DNA from 2 places in the Marinobacter sp. tcs-11 genome. Region 1 is predicted to be linked to the other one. Evidence: riboswitches for the same ligand, from Rfam matches in the RefSeq annotation. Region 1 holds a riboswitch; the other holds the start of a gene.

Region 1 (3,501 bases):
TGACCACTTTCAGGAACGGCACCACGCCCTGGCTCTGGCCGTTGGTGCCCTTGATGTGGGAGCCCAGGGCCCGCACCGGGGTCCAGTCGTTGCCCAGACCACCGGCCCATTTGGACAGCAGGGCGTTATCGCGAATGGCCCCGTAAATGCCCTCCAGGTCGTCGCCCACCGTGGTCAGGTAGCAGGACGACAGCTGGGAATGCCGGGTGCCGCTGTTGAACAGGGTGGGCGTGCTGGCCATGTAATCGAAACTGGACAGCAGCTCATAGAATTCGATGGCGCGGGCGTTGGGGTCGTCCTCACGCAGTGCCAGGCCCATGGCCACCCGCATGAAGAACACCTGGGGCAGTTCCAGGCGGGCTTTGTTCCAGTGCAGGAAGTAACGGTCGTACAGGGTTTGCAGGCCCAGGAAGCCGAACTGGAGATCGCGTTCCGGTTTCAGGGCGTTGCCAAGGCGTTCCAGATCAAAGGCCGCCAGGGCTTCGTCCAGCAGTTCGTAGCGGATACCGGCGTGAACAAAGGCGCTCAGGGCCTGTGGATAAATCTCCGCCAGCGGAAGACTGCGGGGCAGGTCCAGGGCTTCCGCTGTTTCCAGCCGGAGCTGTTCCAGCAGCAGGCGGGCGGTTACGGCGCTGTAGTCGGGTTCCCGTTCAATGCGGCCCCGGGCGGTCATGATCAGGGCAGACAGGACTTCGGTCTCTTCGATGCCGTCGTAGAGGTTGCGCAGGGCATCTTCCACCAGCGAATCGCCGTTGATGCCGTCCAGGCCGGTAGCCGCCTGTTCCACCTGCTGCTTCATCAGGCCCAGGTCCAGCGGGGCGATGCTGCCATCGGCTTTTTTCACGGTCAGGTGCGGATGCGCTTCCACCGGCTCGTCCACGGCGCGCTGGCGGGCGTGTTCTTCACGGTACAGAACGTAGGCCCGGGCCACTTTCTGCTCTTCGGCCCGCATCAGGGCCAGTTCCACCTGGTCCTGGATGTCTTCGATGTGCACCTTGCCACCAGCTTTGAGGCGGCGGCTGATGGCCTGCACTACCTGTTCGGTAACCCGGTGCACGGCGTCGTTGATGCGGGCGGAACCGGCTGCCTGGTCCCCTTCCACCGCCAGGAAGGCTTTGGTCACCGCCACACTGATCTTGGCCGGGTTGAAACTCACCAGGGTGCCGTTTCGTTTGATAACTTGCAGGGATTGGGTATCGGTCGCGGGGGCCGGGGGTTCGGCAATGGCAGTGGCTGTCATGGTGCTCTCCTGAATTCGCGTTGGTTCCGTTTCACCCTCGCGAACGCAGTGGCACACCTTGCCCCGAATACGGGCAGGCCTGACCAATCTGCTCACCCTTGAATCGCGAAGGTGCAGTCCAGAAACCCATGGGGGCTTCTGATCCCTGGTAGGTCTTCGGACTCAGGGGCGTGAACCTTTCAGCTCTGCCTAACGTGGCGACTTCCCGGCTTGCGCCAGTGTCATCTTGCCACGCTCGTTCCCCAATACCGCTGCGCGTCAGTTCCGGATTCTCACCGGATTCCCGACTACCCTGTGATCAAGATGATCAGAGCTTGATCACAATATATGGTAGTTAACCAAGGACCCGGTCACTATATAGGGCCGAATACGCCAAGACAAGGCACTTTTTGCAACAGCGCCTGTCCATCTCCAGACCACCGGATTTGAGGAATGAATGTGAGAATTTCGCTGCTTTTGGCCAGTACCCTGACGCTCGGTCTCGCCGCCAGCCCGGTGTGGGCAGAAACAGACCGGCTAACCCGGTTCTCCACCATGACCTCACTGGAGGACGGCTGGGAGCCCCTGACCTTTCCGAACATCGAGACACATACCCGCTACACCCTGGACACGGACGACGGCCAGCAGGTGGTCCGTGCCGACGCAGACGACAGCGCCTCCGGGCTGATTGCCCGTGTTGAGCTGGTGCCCGGCGACTCGCTCACGTTGTCATGGCGCTGGAAGGTGTCGAACATCTACGAAGCCGGCAACGCCCGCGAAAAATCCGGTGATGACTACCCTGCCCGCATCTACGTCGCCTTTGAGTTTCAACCGGACAAAGCCGGTTTTTTTGAACGGGCCAGGCGCAAGACCGTGGAAGTGCTGTTCGGCGAGACCCTGCCCGGCAACGCCCTGAACTACATCTGGGCCAATCAGCTACCAGAACAGAGCATGGTCGCCAACGCCTACACCGACAAAACCATGATGATTGCCGTCAACTCCGGGCCGTCGCAGGTGGGCGAATGGGTGACCGTTACCCGGGATCTGGTGGCAGATTACCGGCAGGCCTTCGGCGAAGAACCGCCCGCCATTGTGGGCGTGGCCATCATGACCGACGCCGACAACACCGGCGAGCAGGCCACGGCCTGGTATGGCGACCTCACCCTCGAGCACAACCAGTGAGCAGCCATAAAAAAGGCCCCTCAAGGGGGCCAAACACGTGAAAGCAATGGTCAGTGGCTGATCATCCAGGGCCGCATGGACGGGAACATCTTCTTGCCGTCGGCGGTGTAGAACAGCATGTGTTTACCGTCCGACTTTTTCTTGCAGCCACAACTCTTGCGGTGCTCGGCGTCCCGGGCCCGCTGGTCGGCGGTGGAGATGATGGGCTCGTGGCTCGCCTTCTCATTCCGCGCCTCCGCGTTGCGGCGGGCCGGGTCCATGGCCAGGAGCTCCGGCGGCAGCACAATCACCCGGGGTGACAGCGCCTTGCAGGTGGGGCAATGGGCCGGGTTACCGGCTTCGGCCATGGCGCCCAGTTCCTGGAACAGCCCGTGTTCCCGGCATTTGTAGTCGTACAGTGGCATGGCTTACTCCTTGTCCGGTGAAAGGGGTACGTCGGTGCCCGGCGTGACCTTCCTGGTCGGTCCTTCCGCCGTGGGGTTGATGTCGAAGTCAAAAATCTCGGTCGGCAACCACAAGGTGGCGCAGGCGTTGGGCACATCCACCACGCCACTGATGTGGCCTTCCACCGGCGCACAGCCAAGCAACGCGTAGCCCTGAGCCGGGGTGTAACCGAACTTGGTCAGGTAGTTGATGGCGTTGAGGCAGGCCTGGCGGTAGGCCACGTGCACGTCCAGGTAGTGCTGCTGGCCCTCTTCATCCACCGAGATGCCCTCGAAGATCACATAGTCCTCGTAGCGCGGCTTGATGCTGCTGGGTTTGAAGACCGGGTTCTTGATGCCGTATTTGGCCATACCGTCCTTGATCAGGTTCACCCGCAGGTGAATCCAGCCGGCCATTTCGATGGCGCCGCAGAAGGTAATCTCGCCGTCGCCCTGGCTGAAGTGCAGGTCGCCCACCGACAGGCCTGCCCCCTTCACATAGACCGGGAAATACACCTTGGAACCACGGGACAAGTCCTTGATGTCGCAGTTACCACCGTGCTCCCGGGGCGGTACGGTGCGGGCGGCTTCCAGCGCCGCCTCTTTGGCGGCATCCCCCGCCAGCTTGCCCAGGTGGGCGGTGTCGGCGTAGGGCAGGTTCGCCAGGCCGGGCACCCG
Region 2 (3,501 bases), 280 kb from region 1:
ATCGCCAGCAAACCACCAGCAGCAAACGCCGAGAGCGTCCTGGGTAAACGAAGATCAATCAGAAGGGTTCGATCCAGCGTATCACCCTGCCCGAGAACAACCTGCCACAGATCACCGGGCGGGATAGTTACACTGCCGACGGCGAGGGAAAGCGCACAAGCCAGTGCCGCAATAACCGTCAGTATTGTCAGCGCTCGCATCATTCCCGGTCCCTCAAGCGGATCCTTGTGTTATTACAACCGAGCACGCGCCATATCCAGTTTCTCGCAAACCGTGCGCGCTCCATCCAGCAAACGCGGCGTGGGGCGTGAAATGGGCGAGGCCGGAATGATAAACAAATTATCCGCCGCTACCGCCGCCATCGCGCCAAACTCCCTCCAGCGCTCAAGGCTTGTATAACTGTTGCCGTCTTCATCGGTGCCGCCCGACAGGATGGCTTCGGGGTCACCGGCCAGAACATCTTCCGGCCCGATACGCGGCACCAGGCGAGCCATCTCGCCAAAAATATTCTGGCCACCGCACAAAGAAATCACCTTTCCGATCAGATGCTCATCATTGATCGTCATCAAAGGCTGATCCCACACTTGATAAAACACACGAACGGGTTCACGCCCCCGATATTGCTTGGCCAATGCGGCAATTCCCTGTCGAAACCGGGCCGCCTCAGCATAACCCTCAGACTCTGTACCCGCGAGCAACGCCAGCCTCTCCAGCACCGAGGACACACCTTCAAACGTTCGTGGCTCAATCGCAAAAGTGGCCATGCCAAGCTGATTGAGCATAGCGACCTGCTCAACCGGATTACCAGACACCCAGGTAACCACCAGATCCGGCTTAAGAGCGACCAATGCCTCCAGGTCAATCCGGGTATGGCTCCCGACATTGGGCAACATTTCAGCCTCCGGGGGATAATCGCTGTAATCAACAACAGCGATAACCTGCTCACCAGCACCGGCGGCAAACGCCAGCTCCGTCGCCCCGGGGGATAGTGTCACGATGCGCTGGGCAGGCCCGGGCAAACAAAGCTCCACTCCGTTATCGTCCGTGGCACAGACATCAGCCACCACATGGCTGGAGAGCATCAGGAAAAGCACGAAAACCCGAATGACTATCATGAGACCTCCTGAGCGTTGGCTAACTCTGAACTATTTGTCATTTATTGACGACCTCTTGGCCACACCGTAAACTCTCACTCAAATTTTTTATCCGTAGCAGGTGCCCACCTCAAGCGCGACAACTGTTCGACTGAGCGATGGGTGAAACTGGGAAGTTCGGTGAAATTCCGACGCTGCCCCCGCAACGGTATGCGGTACGAGAGGAATGGCCCTGAGCCAGCCACTGCAGCAAAACGCTGTGGGAAGGCATCCTACTCTGGCGATAACGCCAACCGCAAGCCCGGAGACCGGCCTGCTACCGGCTATCAGTGTTTTGACGGAGGGTCAGAGCACGGAGCAGGCGCATGCGCCTCTTCTCTTTTGGTAGCTGTTCAGGCAACCAGAAACATCACCAATGCTGGTTGCAGACTCTGAGAAACGCAGCCGGTACCCAGTTCTACGATGAAGAAAGTCGTTATCCTCGGTTTTACGTTGATGGCCACAAGTGCCGTTGCGGAAGAGACTCTTCCCTTCATAGTCGTGGAAAGCTCTCCCATCAACGCCGCCAGCGATATAGATCCAAGCCAGGCCACAGGCCCCGTGCGCGTTCTGGATCGGTCCAGCATCGAAAACCGGACCGCTTCAGTCGCTGACGTTATTAGCGATCAGGCCGGCGTCCAGATCCGACAAAGCGGCGGACTGGGAAGCGCCTCGTCAGTGTCCATTCGAGGATCGACCTCGCGGCAGGTACAGGTTGTTCTGGACGGTATGCTACTGAACGATCCGGTCACCGGCGGTGTTGACCTCGGCAAACTGTCGTTAACTGATGTCAGCCGTATTCAGGTGTACCCCAGTGGAGCCCCAGCACAGCTGCCTCAGGCGGGCATCGGTGGTGTGGTGGTTCTGGAAAGCCTTGGCAAAGACATCGAGGATGCCACCAGCATCAATGTCGGCGCTGGTTCCTTTGATACTTACCGAACCGGCCTCTTCAACAGCGGCAGCCACGACGATTTTTACTATTGGGTGTCGCTTGATCGACAAACCAGCAATAACGACTTTGAATACCCCAACCTCAGTGACTGGTTCAATCCGAATGATGGTGATAACACCAAGCGGCGCAATGCGGATTATCAACAGGATGCTGTCAGCACGAAACTTGGCTGGGAGATCAGCCGGACAGCCCAGGTCGACGCTCTGTTCCAATACACCCATTATGAGCAGGGTGTGCCAACCATCCAGAACTGGCGGGACAACGATGCGTCTCTGGCGAACGAAACTTTTCGCCTACAACTTCAGGGTCAGGAACGTGGATGGTTACAGGGCAAGCTGCACTCCAGCCATCGCCTGATTGTCGGCGATATCACCGAACACTACGACAATACCAGCGGTCGGGTAGGTCTCGGAGTCTCCGATGTAAAAACCGACACACAACAGCTTGGGCTGGTGAATACCCTATCCGCTTTACTCGGCAACCACACCATCACGCTGAGCGTTGATACCACCCGCTATGACTACCAGCAAGACGACAGACAAGACCCAGATCCTCGGGATGAGCGGGAACGCTTCCAGGCTACCGGGTCACTCTCACACGCCTGGCAGAGTCGCGATAACCGCTGGAAAACCCAGGCCGCCATTCGTCAGGTACACGTTCGGGATGAATCAGACGAATCACTTGGAGACGGAACCACCCAGGCTACCCGTTCCCGAGACAATTACACCAGTTGGCAGCTCGGCCTGACCCATCTGGTTGATAACAACTGGACACTCTCTGGCAACATTGCAAACAACGTGCGCGTTCCTACCCTTCAAGAGCTATACGGTCAGCAGGGGCTGTTTATCGGCAACCCGGACCTGCAGCCGGAAGAATCGATGAACTACGACCTGACACTGCGCACAGACCAGGGCTGGGGGCATGCCGAAGCCACGGGGTATTTCCGGGTGCTCGACCCTGCGGTGATCGCAACCTACGATGCGCGCGGCGTCGGCCGTTATCGCAACCTGGAAGCCGAGGTTTATGGCGTGGAGCTGGATGCGGTTTTCTCCATCACCCCCGCCTGGTCCCTCTACGGCAATGCCACGGTGCAGGAGTCGGAAAATACCGACAAGTCAGTGCGCACGCGTTTCGAAAAGCGGTTGCCGGGTATTTATCACGAATCGTTTCTTGCCGGTACCCGCTGGCGTTTCAGGCCCTTCCAGATCGACCTGTCCTATCAGGTGGACGATGAACTCTATTATGACTCCGCCAATATCCTGGAAGCTGATGCCAGAGAGACGCTTAACGCAACGGTGCAATGGCAACGGATCTGGCCGGACAAGAGCATGACTGAGGCACGACTGGAAGTTCGCAACATCACCGACGAAATCTATCAGGACTTCAATCGGTTCCCCGGCCCCGGGCGTGGCTGGT

The links. A riboswitch is a leader RNA that binds a small molecule or an ion and turns the genes downstream of it on or off. The one in region 1 is predicted to bind cobalamin.
Region 2: linked by a shared signal. The riboswitch ahead of ARC85_RS00700 (TonB-dependent receptor plug domain-containing protein) and the one ahead of ARC85_RS01950 (ribonucleoside-diphosphate reductase subunit alpha) in region 1 are both predicted to bind cobalamin.

The regions. Positions count from the first base shown of each region.
Region 1 covers NZ_LLYU01000001.1:440,858-444,358, reverse strand. Annotated here, with positions in the region: gene ARC85_RS01950 (ribonucleoside-diphosphate reductase subunit alpha) at 1-1,240, opposite strand, end outside; cobalamin riboswitch at 1,371-1,567, opposite strand; gene ARC85_RS01945 (DUF3047 domain-containing protein) at 1,673-2,401, shown strand; gene ARC85_RS01940 (zinc ribbon domain-containing protein) at 2,452-2,805, opposite strand; gene fmdA (formamidase) at 2,809-3,501, opposite strand, start outside.
Region 2 covers NZ_LLYU01000001.1:159,387-162,887, forward strand. Annotated here, with positions in the region: gene ARC85_RS00690 (FecCD family ABC transporter permease) at 1-203, opposite strand, end outside; gene ARC85_RS00695 (cobalamin-binding protein) at 234-1,115, opposite strand; cobalamin riboswitch at 1,197-1,425, shown strand; gene ARC85_RS00700 (TonB-dependent receptor plug domain-containing protein) at 1,557-3,501, shown strand, end outside.